2 regions of the Rhizobium sophoriradicis genome follow, and region 1 is predicted to be linked to the other one. Evidence: predicted binding sites of a transcription regulator. Region 1 holds the regulator's gene; the other holds the start of a gene.
The links. The regulator PhoB, encoded in region 1, activates phosphate uptake and scavenging genes when phosphate is short. The targets are predictions, from matches to a motif close to TGTCATNNANCTGTCAT.
Positions count from the first base shown of each region.

Region 2: the regulator PhoB is predicted to act here: its motif matches at 2,598-2,614, upstream of phnC (phosphonate ABC transporter ATP-binding protein).

Region 1 covers NZ_CP104152.1:156,695-164,719, forward strand. Annotated here, with positions in the region: gene N2597_RS00775 (substrate-binding domain-containing protein) at 1-840, shown strand, start outside; gene pstC (phosphate ABC transporter permease subunit PstC) at 1,008-2,489, shown strand; gene pstA (phosphate ABC transporter permease PstA) at 2,486-3,808, shown strand; gene pstB (phosphate ABC transporter ATP-binding protein PstB) at 3,824-4,639, shown strand; gene phoU (phosphate signaling complex protein PhoU) at 4,684-5,397, shown strand; gene phoB (phosphate regulon transcriptional regulator PhoB) at 5,534-6,217, shown strand; gene N2597_RS00805 (GcrA family cell cycle regulator) at 6,456-6,989, opposite strand; gene N2597_RS00810 (aspartate aminotransferase family protein) at 7,415-8,025, shown strand, end outside.
Region 2 covers NZ_CP104152.1:4,320,690-4,328,714, reverse strand. Annotated here, with positions in the region: gene N2597_RS21085 (alpha-D-ribose 1-methylphosphonate 5-phosphate C-P-lyase PhnJ) at 1-433, shown strand, start outside; gene phnK (phosphonate C-P lyase system protein PhnK) at 430-1,206, shown strand; gene phnL (phosphonate C-P lyase system protein PhnL) at 1,241-1,948, shown strand; gene N2597_RS21070 (DapH/DapD/GlmU-related protein) at 1,945-2,562, shown strand; gene phnC (phosphonate ABC transporter ATP-binding protein) at 2,682-3,524, shown strand; gene phnD (phosphonate ABC transporter substrate-binding protein) at 3,595-4,506, shown strand; gene phnE (phosphonate ABC transporter, permease protein PhnE) at 4,574-5,554, shown strand; gene phnE (phosphonate ABC transporter, permease protein PhnE) at 5,554-6,906, shown strand; gene N2597_RS21045 (DUF1045 domain-containing protein) at 7,026-7,721, shown strand; gene N2597_RS21040 (alpha-D-ribose 1-methylphosphonate 5-triphosphate diphosphatase) at 7,735-8,025, shown strand, end outside.

The DNA.
Region 1 (8,025 bases):
GGTCTGAAGGAATTCTGCAAGGGCGTCGGCGAAGACACCATCGACATTGCCAACGCTTCGCGTCCGATCAACAAGAACGAAGCCGAAGCCTGCAAGGCTGCCGGCGTGACGGATATCCAGGAAGTCAAGATCGGTTATGACGGCATCGTCTTCGCAACCGACTCCGGCAACCCTGATGTCGCCTACGTTCCGGCCGACATCTACAAGGCCCTCGCTGCCCAGGTCGTCGTCGACGGCAAGCTCGTCGCCAACCCCTACAAGAAGTGGTCGGAAGTCAACCCGAAGCTCCCGGCCGTTGAAATCGCCGCCTACATCCCGGGCGAAAAGCACGGCACGCGCGAAGTCTTCGAACAGAACGTCCTCGCCGCCGGCTGCAAGGCTTCCGGCGCCCTCGACGTCATCGCCAAGGAGATCTCCGACAAGGCTGCCCAGGGCAAGGCTTGCGTCGCAGTCCGCAAGGACGGCGCTGCCGTTGACATCGACGGCGACTATCCGGAAACCCTGGCACGCATCGCCGCCAACAAGACCGGCGTCGGCGTATTCGGCCTTTCCTTCTATGAAAACAACGCCGACAAGCTGAAGGTCGCTACCGTCAACGGCATCGTTCCGTCCACCGAGACGATCGCCAACGGCACCTATCCGGTTTCCCGCCCGCTGTTCTTCTACGTCAAGAAGGCGCATCTCGGCGCCGTTCCGGGCCTGAAGGAATACGTCAACTTCTTCGTATCCGACCAGATGATCGGCCCCGACGGCCCGCTGGCTGAATACGGTCTGGTTGCCGCTCCGGATGCAGAGCGGGAAGCGATCCGCAAGGCTGTCGAAGCCGGCAAGTCCATGTAATAACTTTGCCGGCGCGGTGCTCTCTGAGCCCGCGCCGGTATTGCTTTCTGCCCCTGCGCCCCGGCATGTCCGGTGCAGGGTTGAATTCCTTCTCCATGATTGGAAGCCGAAGGCAGGCTGATGAAGCCGCCGGCTTTTTGGGGGCCATGGGCCTGGGGACGTAACGAATGAGCACATCCGTCATACTTCTGTGCCTTGTGGTGATCGGCGCCGCCGCCTATCTGGTCGCGCGCAGCCGTGCCTCAGCACTTGCCGGGGGCAGATCCTCCGCACTGCATTCACGGCCGGCCTATTACGGCGCCTATGCGGCGATCTGGGCCGTTCTTCCGGCCCTCGTCGTTCTCTGCGTGTGGCTCTCCGTCAGCCCCGGCATCATCCAATCCTCGGTTCGCGGCGCTTTCCCTGACGATGTCAAGGCTCAAGCCGCGGTCGAGCAGGATCTGAGCTATTCGATGGTGGCGACGGTCGCCCGCGGCCTGACGATGCTGACATCTGACGAAGTTGCCGCGGTCGCAAACGATCCGGCCGCGCTGCAGGCCAAGCTCAGCGAGAAAGGCGTGCCGCTCGCCGGCCAGCCGCAGCCTTATATGGTCGAGGCCGCCAAGACGCTCAACGCCATGAGCCTGACGAGCCGCATGGCCATGACCGCGATCGTCTTCGTTCTGGCCGTCGCCGGCGCCTTCTACGCGCTGCGCGCCATCGCGCCCCGCTTCCGCGCCCGCAACCGCGTCGAGCGCGTCATGCTCTGGGCTCTGCTGCTCGCTTCCTCGATCGCCATCCTGACGACGGTCGGCATCGTGCTGTCAATGCTGTCGGAAGCCACGCGTTTCTTTGCCGTCGTTCCCGCCGGCGAATTCTTCTTCGGCACGGTCTGGGATCCGCGCTTTGCCGGCGCCGGCAGCTCGTCCTTCGGCCAGTTCGGTCTGATCCCGCTGCTGCTCGGCACGCTCTATATCGGCCTGGTCGCCATGCTGGTCGCCGTGCCGGTCGGGCTCTTCGCCGCCATCTACATGGCCGAATACGCCTCGCCGAAAGTGCGCGGCGTCGCCAAGCCGCTTCTCGAAGTGCTGGCCGGCATTCCGACGATCGTCTACGGCTTCTTCGCGCTCGTCACCGTCGGTCCGTTCCTGCGCGATTTCTCCGCGCAGATCAGCGGCCTGCTCTCCGGCAACTATGCGAGCTTTATCCAGGCGCAGAGCGTTCTGACGGCCGGCATCGTCATGGGCATCATGCTGATCCCCTACGTGTCCTCGCTGTCGGACGACATCATCACCGCTGTGCCGCGGGCGCTGCGTGACGGTTCGCTCGGTCTCGGCGCCACGCGCTCCGAAACCATCAAGAAGGTGGTCTTGCCGGCGGCCCTTCCCGGCATCGTCGGCGCATTGCTGATGACCGCCTCGCGCGCCATCGGCGAAACCATGATCGTCGTCCTGGCCGCCGGTGTCGCCGCCCGCATCCAGATCAATCCTTTCGAGCCGATGACGACGGTGACGGTCAAGATCGTCAACCAGCTGACCGGTGACCTCGAGTTCACCTCGCCGCAGACGCTGGTTGCCTTTGCCCTTGGCATCACGCTGTTCTGCATCACGCTTTGCCTCAACATCTACGCGCTCTACATCGTGCGCAAATACCGGGAGCAGTACGAATGACGGATATTGTTTCTCCCACATCAGGCGTCACGGTATCCAAGGCGCCAGCCCGCCGCGATATCGGCATCAAACGCCGCTACGCCGCCGAGCGCCGGTTCCAGGCCTATGGCATCGCCGCCATCACCTTCGGTCTCGTCTTCCTGTTCATCCTGCTCTGGACGGTGATCGGCAAAGGCTACACTGCCTTCCAGCAGACAGCGATCACCCTGCCGATCGAATTCTCCGAGAAGACGATCGATCCTGATAACAAGCGTGCGAGCGATCCTTCGGTGCTGGTCGCCGCCAATTACCCGGTTCTGCTGCGCGACGCGATCGTCAAGCAGCTGAACATCAATGCGTCGAGCAAGCCTGACGTGCGCGAGGCGACCGCCATGCTCTCCAAGAGCGCGCCGATCCAGCTGCGCGATATGGTCGTCGCCGATCCCTCGCTCATCGGCAAGACGGTCAATGTCTCGCTGCTCGCCGACGCCAATATCGACAGCGCCAACAAGGGCCAGATCGATCTCTCCGTCGATGAGAAGAACCGCAAGGTCAACGACAAGCAGGTGACCTGGATGAACCAGCTGAAGGCGAGCGGCGCTCTCCACAAGCAGTTCAACACCGGCCTGTTCGTCAACGGCAATTCCAGCCGTCCGGAAGCTGCCGGCCTCGGCGTCGCCCTCATCGGCTCGCTCTACCTGATGCTGATCGTGCTGGTGCTCTCGCTGCCGATCGGCGTTGCCGCCTCGATCTATCTCGAGGAGTTCGCGCCGAAGAACAAGCTGACGGACCTGATCGAGGTCAACATAAACAACCTCGCCGCGGTTCCCTCGATCGTCTACGGTCTGCTCGGCCTTTCCGTCTTCATCAACTTCATCGGCCTGCCGCGCTCGGCCTCGCTGGTCGGCGGCCTGGTCCTGACGCTGATGACCTTGCCGACGATCATCATCGCCACCCGCGCGGCACTGCGCGCCGTGCCGCCGTCGATCCGCGCCGCAGCGCTCGGCCTCGGCGCCTCGAAGATGCAGATGGTGTTCCACCATGTCCTGCCGCTTGCCATGCCCGGCATCCTGACAGGCACGATCATCGGCCTGGCGCATGCGCTCGGCGAAACCGCGCCGCTGCTTTTGATCGGCATGGTCGCCTTCGTCGCCAACGCGCCGGCCACGCCGCTCGAGCCCTCGACGGCCCTGCCGGTGCAGGTCTATATGTGGGCGAACGAGGCCGAACGTGCCTTCGTTGAGCGTACTTCGGGTGCCATCATCGTCCTGCTCCTGTTCCTGATCGTCATGAACATGGGTGCCATCCTCTTGCGTCGTCGCTTCGAGCGCCGCTGGTAAACGGAGTTAAACATCATGAACATGTTGACGGAAGCTGCAGTTGAAAAGGCGCTGGATCAGAAGATGAGCAACGTCCCGTATAAAATGATCGGCCAGGATGTCTCGGTTTACTACGGCGAGAAGCGCGCGCTTTTCGATGTGAACCTCAACATCCGCGAAAACACCGTAACCGCGCTGATCGGCCCTTCGGGATGCGGCAAGTCGACCTTCCTGCGAAGCCTCAACCGCATGAACGACACGATCGAGGGCTGCCGCGTCGCCGGCAAGATCACCCTAGACGGCGAAGATATCTATGATCCCGACATCGACGTCGTCGAGCTGCGCGCCCGTGTCGGCATGGTCTTCCAGAAGCCGAACCCGTTCCCGAAGTCGATCTATGAAAACGTCTCCTACGGCCCGCGCATCCATGGGCTGGCCAAGTCGAAGGCCGATCTCGATCAGATCGTCGAGTCCAGCCTGCAGCGCGCCGGCCTCTGGAACGAGGTCAAGGACCGTGTGCACGAGTCCGGCACCGGCCTCTCCGGCGGTCAGCAGCAGCGCCTGTGCATCGCGCGTGCCGTCGCCGTCAGTCCTGAAGTCATCCTGATGGACGAGCCCTGCTCGGCGCTCGACCCGATCGCCACCGCCAAGGTCGAGGAATTGATCCACGAGCTGCGCGAGAACTATACGATCGTCATCGTCACCCACTCGATGCAGCAGGCGGCGCGCGTGTCGCAGCGCACCGCCATGTTCCACCTCGGCAACCTTGTCGAGGAGAACGACACCGACAAGATGTTCACCAACCCGGACGATCCACGCACCCAGGACTACATCATGGGTCGCTTCGGCTGATTGCGGCAATCCGAAGCCTTCCCGTTATTCGAGGACAAAGCCCCATGGCATCAACACATATTTATTCTGCCTATGATGATGATCTGAAGTTCCTGTCCAGGCGGATTTCCGAAATGGGCGGCCTGGCCGAGCAGATGGTCGCCGAATCCGTTCGCGCCCTGGTCAACGGCGACACCGCGCTGGCGCAGAAGGTCATTTCCGACGACGTGATCCTCGATCACACCGAACGCGAAATCGGCGACAAGGCGATCGTCACCATCGCCCGTCGTCAGCCGATGGCCTCGGACCTGCGCGAAATCATGGGTTCGATCCGCATCGCCGCCGATCTCGAACGTGTCGGCGACCTCGGCAAGAACACCGCCAAGCGCGTCATCGCCGTGCAGAGCACCGGCGTTCCGCGCAAGCTCGCCCGCGGTCTTGAGCACCTGTCCGAGCTGGCCCTTGTCCAGCTCAAGGAAGTGCTCGACGTCTATACGACGCGCGCCGCCGACAAGGCGACCGCCATTCGCGAGCGCGACAACGAGATCGACGCGATGTACACCTCGCTGTTCCGCGAACTCCTGACCTATATGATGGAAGATCCGCGCAACATCACCAGCTGCACGCATCTTCTCTTCTGCGCCAAGAACATCGAGCGCATCGGCGATCACGCCACCAATATCGCTGAAACGATCTACTACATGGCGACCGGCGCTCAGCCGGAAGGCGACCGTCCGAAGGACGACAGCGCCAACACCGTCGGTGCCGCCACGGAATAACCGTGCCGGACCCAGCCTATTGCGTGCGCGCCCGTCCGGGCGCGCAAAGAGGTTGCAGCCAATTTTTGATTTTGCGCGGGATCCCTTGCTTAAATCACCCCCGGTTTAAGGATCGTGCGCGAGGAGACGGACACGCATGATCCCGAGAGTAGCAGTTGTTGAAGACGAAGAGGCCCTCAGCGTGCTTCTCCGCTATAATCTCGAAGCGGAAGGCTTCGAAGTCGATACCATCCTGCGCGGCGACGAGGCCGAAATCAGGCTTCAGGAGCGAACGCCCGATCTTCTCATCCTCGACTGGATGTTGCCCGGCGTCTCCGGTATCGAACTCTGCCGGCGCCTGCGCATGCGGCCGGAAACCGAACGGCTGCCGATCATCATGCTGACGGCGCGCGGCGAGGAGAGCGAGCGCGTCCGCGGGCTGTCCACCGGCGCCGACGATTATGTCGTCAAACCGTTCTCGACCCCCGAGCTCGTCGCCCGCGTCAAGGCGATGCTGCGCCGCGCCCGCCCGGAGGTGCTGTCCTCGGTGCTGAAATGCGGCGATATCGAGCTCGACCGCGAAACTCACCGCGTCCATCGCAAGAGCCGCGAAGTCCGCCTCGGCCCGACCGAATTCCGCCTCTTGGAATTCCTGATGTCGTCGCCGGGCCGCGTCTTCTCCCGCTCGCAACTGCTCGACGGCGTCTGGGGCCACGATATCTATGTCGACGAACGCACCGTCGACGTCCATGTCGGCCGCCTGCGCAAGGCGTTGAACTTCTCCAACATGCAGGACGTCATCCGCACCGTCCGCGGCGCCGGTTATTCGATGGAAGCCTGAGGGGTTTCTGACAAAGTCGAGCAAGCTCCGCCCCTCACCCTAGCCCTCTCCCCGTAAACGGGGCGAGGGGACGTGCCCCACGAGAGCTTGGTGAGAAACCGAGAGGGTGCGGCATATCCCTTCGCCCCGCAGGCGGGGAGAAGGTGCCGGCAGGCGGATGAGGGGCAGCCACACCCAACACACTCAAACAAAAAACGGGCCTTCCAGCCCGTTTTTGCATCTCAACAATGTCGCCCGCTCAGCTGACCCGCGCTGCCGCCCGGCGGCGTTCGTTGACCGGCTGATAGGCGAGCTTCTGGTGATAGCTGCAATAGGGTGAATTGTCCGGGGATTCGCAGCCGCAGAAGTGGAAGTCGTCCTTCAGAGGATCGCCGACCGGCCATTTGCAGGTGCGTTCGGTCAGCTCCGTCAGGCCGAGGCGGCGGGAAATCGGCACGACCACGTTGCCTTTCGGCACGTATTCCATTTCCTCGATCGTTTCGATCTCGATCTCTTCCTTCAGCATCGTTGCGCCCTGCTGCCGGGTCACGGTGCGGGTGGTGATCCGGGAGGCGTAGTTCGGCGCGCGCGGCGCAGATGTCTGGCGCTTCGGCGTGCGCGCCGCAGTGGCAGTGCCGCCCGCCTTGGCGCGGCCGGGAAGGCTCAGCCGGTGCACCTTGCCGATAACGGCGTTTCGGCTCACGCCGCCAAGTTGTGCCGCGATCTGGCTGGCGCTCAGCCCTTCGGACCACAGCTTCTTGAGTTTCTCGACCCGCTCGTCTGTCCAGTTCATGCCCTGTCTCCACCTTTTGCGTTGGTGATGGCAGAATCCCTCACCGTTGTCCCGGAAGCCTCCGAAACAAGAAACGCTTGATCAATTTTGGTGACTAGTTCCGCCGCATGCAGTCTAGTAATTGAACTTTAACCTAGTGTGAGGCTGACTCCGTGACAAGAGTCGCGGGAATCCGGATGAATCGAATTCGTAGTTTTCCCCAACTTGCTGCCCCTGCGTGTCATTTCTGCAATAATGCCTGTTGAAGGCTGAAAATGCCGCTGTACAAGCTTGCTGCATGCGCTAAGGGCGCAGTTTTGTTGACATTGCAGCGCGAAAAGGAAATAGTACCGATCGCCGCCGAAAGGCGGCATTTTTGATTTTTCGGGCCCAGTTTTCTTAGCCGGAGTCCGTGCTTGACAACACACTGATCGGGAGACCGCGCCATGGCCGAAGCCGCGCCGCTTTATGACACCTATTCTCGTGCCCCGCTGCGGTTCGAGCGAGGCGAGGGCGTATGGCTGATCACCGAAAGCGGCGAGCGTTATCTCGATTTCGGCGCCGGCGTCGCCGTCACCTCGGTCGGCCACGGCAATCCGCATGTGGTCGCCGCCTTGAAGGAGCAGGCCGACAAGGTCTGGCACCTCTCCAACATCTATGAGATCCCCGGCCAGGAGCGCTTGGCCAAACGGCTGACGGACGCCACCTTTGCCGACAAGGTGTTCTTCACCAATTCCGGTGCCGAGGCGCTCGAATGCGCGATCAAGACGGCGCGCCGCTATCAGTTTTCCAAGGGCCATCCCGAGCGCTTCCATATCATCACCTTCGAAGGCGCCTTCCATGGGCGCACGCTTGCGACGATCGCCGCCGGCGGCCAGGAGAAATATCTCGAAGGCTTCGGCCCCAAGACGCCGGGCTTCGATCAGGTGCCGTTCGGCGACATCGAAGCGGTACGCGCCGCGATCACCGATGCGACGGCGGCAATCCTCATAGAGCCGGTGCAGGGCGAGGGCGGCGTGCGCCCCGCCACGGCTGAGTTCATGAAGGCGCTGCGCCG
Region 2 (8,025 bases), 340 kb from region 1:
AGAATACGGTCTCATGCACGTGAAGCTCTACGAGGATATCGCCCGCAACGGCCGCATCGCCACGACCTATGCCTATCCGGTCAAGGTTTACGGCCGCTACGTCATGGATCCCTCACCGACGCCCAAATTCGATAATCCCAAGATGCATAAGTCGGAAGCGCTGCAGCTTTTCGGCGCCGGCCGCGAAAAGCGCATCTATGCCGTGCCGCCCTATACCGACGTCGTCAGCCTTGATTTCGAGGACCATCCCTTCGAAATCCAGCGCTTCGGCAAGCCCTGCGCGCTTTGTGGCGCCGAGGATGTCTATCTGGACGAGGTGATCCTCGACGACAAAGGCGGGCGCATGTTCGTCTGCTCCGATACCGATCATTGCGAAGATCGCCGGGCACACGGACATGCCGGCGAAATGCTGGCCCGGGAGGCTGCAGAATGACCGATACGCCGCTTCTCAAAGTCAACGACCTGTCGAAGTTCTATGGCAACCGCATCGGCTGCCGCAATGTGTCCTTCGAGCTCTGGCCCGGCGAAGTGCTCGCCATTGTCGGCGAATCCGGCTCGGGCAAGACGACGCTGCTGAACTGCATCTCTACCCGGCTGATGCCGACCAGCGGCAGTGTCGAATACCACATGCGCGACGGCACCTATCGCGACCTCTACCATATGAACGAGGCCGAGCGCCGTTTCCTGATGCGCACCGACTGGGGTTTCGTGCACCAGAACCCGGCCGATGGCCTGCGCATGACGGTTTCCGCCGGCGCCAATGTCGGCGAACGCCTCATGGCGATCGGCGACCGGCATTACGGCAAGATCCGCTCCACCGCTATCGACTGGCTGGAACGCGTCGAGATCGACGCCGACCGCATCGACGACCAGCCGCGCGCCTTTTCCGGCGGAATGCGGCAGCGATTGCAGATCGCCCGCAATCTCGTCACCGGCCCACGCCTCGTCTTCATGGACGAGCCCACAGGCGGCCTCGACGTCTCGGTGCAGGCGCGTTTGCTCGATCTCGTTCGCGGCCTCGTCAACGATCTCGGCCTCTCGGCCATCATCGTCACCCACGATCTCGCCGTCGCCCGGCTTCTGTCGCACCGCATGATGGTGATGAAGGACGGCTACGTCATCGAACACGGGCTCACCGACCGGGTGCTCGACGATCCGCGCGAACCCTACACGCAACTGCTCGTTTCCTCGATCCTGCAGGTCTGAGCGCCGCTGCAGGTCCAAAACCAGGGAAGACATCATGCCAACGCCCCTCGTCGTTTCCGAAGTCTCGAAGAGCTTCACCATGCATCTGCGCGACGGCATCCGGCTGCCCGTCGTCTCCGATGTCGCCTTCTCGGTCGCTTCAGGAGAATGCGTCGTGCTCGGCGGCCCGTCGGGCATCGGAAAGAGCTCGCTGCTGAAGATGATCTACGGCAATTATGCGGTCGACACCGGTCAGATTCTCATCCGCCACGACGGCCGCGTCGTCGATCTCGCCGCCGCCGATCCGCGCACCGTGCTCAATGTGCGGCGCAATACGCTTGGCTATGTCAGCCAGTTCCTGCGCACCGTGCCGCGCGTCGCGGCAATCGACGTGGTGGCGGAACCGCTAGTGGCGCGTGGCGAGGAAGCCCGTGCAGCACGAGAGAAGGCGGGCGCCCTGCTCGCCAAGCTCAACCTGGCGGAAGCGCTCTGGCAGCTTCCGCCCGCTACCTTCTCCGGCGGCGAACAGCAGCGCGTCAACATTGCCCGCGGCTTCATCACCGACCATACAATCCTGCTGCTCGATGAACCCACCGCCTCGCTCGATGCCCGCAACCGAGCCGTCGTCGTCGGCATGATTTCGGAAAAGAAGCAGGCGGGCGTCGCCCTTCTCGGCATCTTTCACGATGAGGAAGTGCGCGAGGCCGTCGCCGACCGCATCCTCGACGTCCAGCAGTTTTCTCCCAGAAAGATTGCCGCATGAGCCGCAGGCTTGGCATTGAACCCTATGTCCACGAGACCGCGTCCGTCAGCGATTCCAGCTTCGGGCGCTATACGGAGGTTTCGGAGCGCTGCCGCATCAGCGAGGCGACCTTCGGCGACTATTCCTACATCATGCAGGACGGCTCCGTCTGGTGCGCGACGATCGGCAAGTTCGTCAATATCGCCGCCGCCGTGCGCATCAACGCCACCAACCATCCGACCTGGCGCGCGACGCTGCATCATTTCACCTATCGCGCCGCCGATTACTGGCCGGACGGTGACATGGAGGAGGACTTCTTCGCCTGGCGGCGCGCAAACCGGGTGACGATCGGCAACGACGTCTGGATCGGCCATGGGGCGACGATCCTGCCTGGCGTCAGCGTCGGCAACGGCGCGGTGATCGGCGCCGGCGCCGTCGTCTCGAAGAACGTCGCGGCTTACTCGATCGTTGGCGGCGTGCCGGCTAATATAATCCGCGAGCGCTTTCCGAAAGAGGTCGGCGAGCGCATGGACAGGCTTGCATGGTGGGACTGGGAGCACGACCGTTTGCGCCTGGCCTTGCAGGATTTTCGCAACCTAAGCGCGGAAGATTTCCTAGCGCGCTACGGGGGCTAGAAGCGGTCTTCGCAACGCCGAGAATTGTGACGCCACTTACACAAATATGACACGCGACGTTCATGAAGCGGGACTAATGCGATGCTCATCAACGCCTGGAATACAAGGGGAAGAGCATGATGTTCGAGCTGAAGGATGTCACCCGTCGTTTCGGAAACAAGCTCGCCGTTGATGCCGTGACACTAACCATTCCCCAGGGCCAGATGGTCGGCATCATCGGGCGCTCCGGTGCCGGCAAGTCTACGCTGCTCCGCATGATCAACCGCCTGCAGGAACCAAGCTCCGGTTCCATTCGTTTCGCCGGAGTCGAAGTCTCTGGGCTTCGTGGCCAAGGCTTGCGCAACTGGCAGCGCGACTGTGCGATGATCTTCCAGCAGTTCAACCTGGTGCCCCGCCTCGATGTGCTGACCAATGTCATGCTCGGCCGGCTCAATCACCGCTCGACGCTTCTCAGCCTGCTCAACGTCTTCACGCGCGAGGAGCGCGTGCATGCGATCGCGGCGCTCGAGCGCCTCGGCATCGAGCAGACGGCGCTGCAGGCGGCCGGTACACTCTCCGGCGGCCAGCAGCAGCGTGTGGCGATCGCCCGCGCGCTGATGCAGAACCCGAAGATGGTACTTGCCGACGAGCCGATCGCCTCGCTCGATCCGCTGAACGCCAAGATCGTCATGGATGCGCTGCGCGACATCAATGAGCGCGAGGGCATCACCGTCATCACCAACCTGCACACACTCGATACCGCCCGCAACTATTGTGAGCGCATCGTCGGCATGGCCGGCGGCCGCGTCGTCTTCGACGGTAAGCCGTCAGAGCTGACCGGGGAGGCCGTTAAGGAAATATACGGGACTGACAAGGACGGCGCCGGCATCGACGAAACCATGACGTCGACCAGCCTTGAATCCACGCGCCGCGCCGAGACCCCATCCTCCGGCATGATGGCCAAAACAGCCGCCATGCATTGATCCGTGTCCGGCCGACGGGACAACGGCCGGAGAACCAACTGACGAGCCACGTCACAACAGGGAGACTTCTATGTCTGCATTCCGCAAGATTTTGATGGCAACCATCGCCGTAGCCGCCCTCGCCGGCAATGCCGCCGCTCAGGAGGTCAAAGTCCTCCGCATCGGTCTCGATGGCGGTGAAAACGAAGCCGACCAGGTTCGTCGCACCGAGTGCGTCAAGCCGGGCCTGATCGCCGCCACCGGCGTTTCCGAAGTGCAGCTCTTCCCGTCGCCGAACTACAACGGCGTCATCCAGGGCCTGCTCGGCGGCACGATCGATCTCGCCGTCATGGGCGCCGCCTCTTACGCCGCGGTCTATATCAAGGATCCGAACGCCGTCACCCCGGTTCTCACCACCAAGCAGGCGGACGGTTCGACCGGCTACTACTCGATCATGGTTGCCCGCAAGGATTCCGGCATCAAGACGCTGGCGGACGCGAAGGGCAAGAAGCTCGGCTTCGCCGATCCGGACTCTACCTCCGGCTACCTTGTTCCTAACGTTGCCCTTCCGAAGGACACCGGCGCTCCAGTCAAGCAGTACTTCTCTGAAACAGGCTTCGGCGGCGGCCACGAGAACCTCGTTCTCGGCGTTCTCGACAAGAAGTTCGACGTCGGTACCACCTTCGGTTCCGGTCAGGGCGATTGGGCGCAGGGTTACACATCCGGCAACCTGCACCAGATGGTCACCAAGGGCCTGCTCGACATGGACGATATCGTCGAAGTCTGGAAGTCGCCCCTTATCCCGAACGGTCCGCTGATGGTTTCCCAGAAGCTGCCGGCCGACCTGCAGAAGAAGGTTACCGCCTACTTCGCCGAACTGCCGAAGAAGGACAAGAGCTGCTTCGAATCGTTCACCGGCGGCGGCTACGTTGACTGGGCGCCGGTCGACCAGAGCTTCTACCAGACGATCATCGACGCCCGTAAGGCGGTCATCGGCGGCTGATCCTCAGCCTGAACAGTCTTGCGGCGGCATCATGATGGTGCCGCCGTTTTCAAGAAGGAAGCCATAGATGGCGCACTCGGCCGGCGCGGATTCTCTCAGCGGATTGCAGGAGAGCTCCCGCACCATCCTCGATCATTATCAGAGCCAAGTCCGAACGCGACGCATCTATACCGTCGTTTCGATCGTGGTGTTCCTAATCATCCTCGGCGCCTCGCTCGACTTCGCCAACAGTGTCAATTCGGGCAAGTTCTTCGAGCGCCTGCCCTATTTCTTCGATTTCATGAAGAGCTTTGTACCGGACAGCCCGCTGGAGATCTTCCGCGCCATGTTCGACTTGCCGTCGCCCTACTCCGACGGTTCGATAAAATACGACTACACAAGCGACCGCGTCTGGATCACCGACAATTTCTACATCCCGAATTTCTTCTACCAGCTCGCGATCACGCTCAACATCGCCATCGTCTCCACCATATTGGGCGCCAGCGGTGCGTTCCTGCTCTGCTTTTTCGCGTCCACCAATCTGGTCGGTGCGGGTGTGACGCGCTGGATTGTCCGGCGCATCATGGAGATCATGCGCGCCTTCCCGGAAATCGTCATCGCCGGTCTTCTCGCGGCGATCCTGTCGATCGGTCCGATCTCGGCGATCATCGCGGTGTGGTTCCACACTATCGGCGCGCTCGGAAAGCTGTTCTTCGAAGTCGTCGAGAATGCTGACATGAAGCCGGATGAAGGCCTGCGCGCCGTCGGCGCCGGCTGGCTGGAGCGTGTACGTTTTGCCATCCTGCCGCAGGTCCTGCCGAACTTCGTCTCCTACACGTTGCTGCGCACCGAGATAAATGTGCGTGCCTCGACCATTATCGGCGCGGTTGGCGGCGGCGGCATAGGTGAAGTCTTCAGCCTTTCGATTGGCCGCGACCATGCCGCCAAGACTTACGCAATCATCATCCTGCTGCTGATCACGGTCATTTGCGTCGACCAGTTTTCTGCTTGGCTGCGCCGACGGCTGATCGGCCAGCAGTCCTTCGAATTTGGCCGGGGAGCGGCGTGATGACCTCGGGCCTGACCATGAACGCTGTCGAACGCAACCGCCTGTTGGCCGCCTATCCGGACGTCTTCCATCGCAGTTTCATGCAGCGCTGGGGCCTCCTTGTCGTTTCGGCGGCAGTCCTCGTTTACCTTGCCTTCTGCTTCGCCTTCTTCAACGTCATTCCCACGTTCGTCAACGGCAACTGGGATCGCGCGGCGATCTATGTTCAGGACTGGTATTCCTGGCGTGCCCAGCCGCGCCTCCGTTTCCAGAACGATCAGGTCGTCCCGCAATGGACAAGCCGCCGCCAGTATCCGGAAGGCGCCGACATCTACTGGCTGAAGCCTAGTGCCGATGGAAGCAGATACACCGTCACCTTCGGCAGCGACGGCGACCGCCTGGAGGTGAGCCCGACCCGCGTGGACGTCTATATCGACGGCAAGCTCTATCCCGTCACCATCACCCGCGACCGTGCTTCCCTGCCTGCCGACGCGCCAGTCCAGATGCAGCAGGACGACAACAAGGTGAATGTCTATTACGGTTTTTCCGGACAGGCAGAAATCCGCACCAGCCAGGTCTACGTGCAGCGCCGTTTTCTCGGCTGGGCGAACTTTTTCTTCGATACGCAATCGCCCTTCTGGGGCCGCAGCCTGCCCGAGGTTGTCGGCCTGATGTTCTCCGGCGCACGACTGGATGCAAATCAATCCAACGCCTCGCTGGCCTTAGACAACTTCCTCAACAACGCGAGCTGGCAGCACGGCGACATCCTGTCGAAACTGATGCAGACACTCGTCATGGCCTTTGTCGGCACATTATTCGGCACGCTGGTTGCTTTCCCGCTCGCCTTCATCGCCGCACGCAACATCATGCGCAACCGCGCCGTGAACTGGGCCACGAAGCGCCTCTTCGATTTCCTGCGCTCGATCGATATGCTGATCTGGGCGTTGTTCTTCACCCGTGCCTTCGGTCCGGGGCCGCTTCCCGGGATCGCGGCGATTTTCTTCACCGATACCGGCGCGCTCGGAAAAGTCTATGCCGAAGCCCTCGAGAACATCGACGACAAGCAGCGTGAGGGCGTGAAATCGGTCGGTGCGGCGCCAGTTGCCGTTCAACGTTTCGGCGTCGTCCCACAAGTCCTGCCGGTCTTCATCTCGCAATCTCTTTATTTCTGGGAGTCGAATACCCGTTCGGCAACCGTGATCGGGGCCGTCGGTGCGGGCGGCATTGGCCTGAAGTTGCTGGAGTCCATGAAGACCAATTCGGACTGGGACAAAGTCGCCTATATGGTGCTTCTGATACTCCTGGTAGTCTTCGCCTTCGACAATCTGTCGAATGCGCTGCGCTCGCGCGTGATGGGGAAAAAGAACCACTGACAAGCTGCCGCCATCATCATTCTGTCACGGAATTCTTTTAGCCGGGGAGCCTGCTTGCGGTTCGCCGCCAAATCACTGCACATTGCGCTCCCCGTTTCGACGATCCCCAGGACAAAGCCTTGCGCTACGCTCTCTATTTCTCGCCGCCGAAGGATGATCCCCTGACCGGCGCGGCCTCGCTCTGGCTCGGCCGCGACGCCTTTACCGGCGAAACCTATCCTGCCCCGGCCTATGAGCAGCTCGGCCAGGCAGAGCAGTTCGAACTGACCGCCGATCCACGCCGCTATGGCTTCCATGCGACGATCAAGGCGCCGTTTGCGCTTGCCGCCTCCGTCACCGAAAAGGACCTCATGGCCTTTGCCGAGGATTTTGCCGCGCGCACGCCGGCCTTCGAGATTCCCGAACTCGTGCTCGGCCAGCTCGGCCGTTTTTTTGCCCTCGTCCCCGGTTCTCTTCATCAACCTCTTCAGGATTTCGCCGCGAAGGTGGTAAGGTCTTTCGAACCGTTTCGCGCGGCACTTTCGGAAGCCGATATCATCAGGCGCAACCCGGAGAAGCTCAGCGACAGCCAGCGCGTCAATCTGCAGCGCTGGGGTTATCCCTACGTCATGGAGGATTTCGGCTTCCACATGACGCTGAGCGGGCAAGTGCCCGAGACCCGCGCCGCGGTAATGAAAACGATTCTGGCCGAGCGTTTTTCCGGTTTTACCGGCCGGCCGCTGTCGATTTCCGGCCTTGCCGTCTTCGTCGAGGAGACGCGCGGCGCCCCGTTCAAAGTTCATTCCTGGTTGCCGCTTTCCGGCGCCAAAAGCTGAAAGACCTGACGAGATGAGCAAAGAGACCGTGTTTTCCAATGCCCGCATCGTTCTCGAGGATGACGTCCTCGCCGGATCGATCCTCATCCGCGACGGAAAGATCGCCGATATTTCCGAAGGAAACTCGGTAGCCGGCGAAGATTTCGAAGGGGACTTCATCATTCCGGGGCTCGTCGAGCTACACACCGACCATCTCGAAGGGCATTATCAGCCGCGTCCCGGCATTCGCTGGAACAAGACCGCCGCGGTCCAGGCGCATGACGCCCAGATCGTTACATCCGGCATCACCACGGTGTTCGATTGC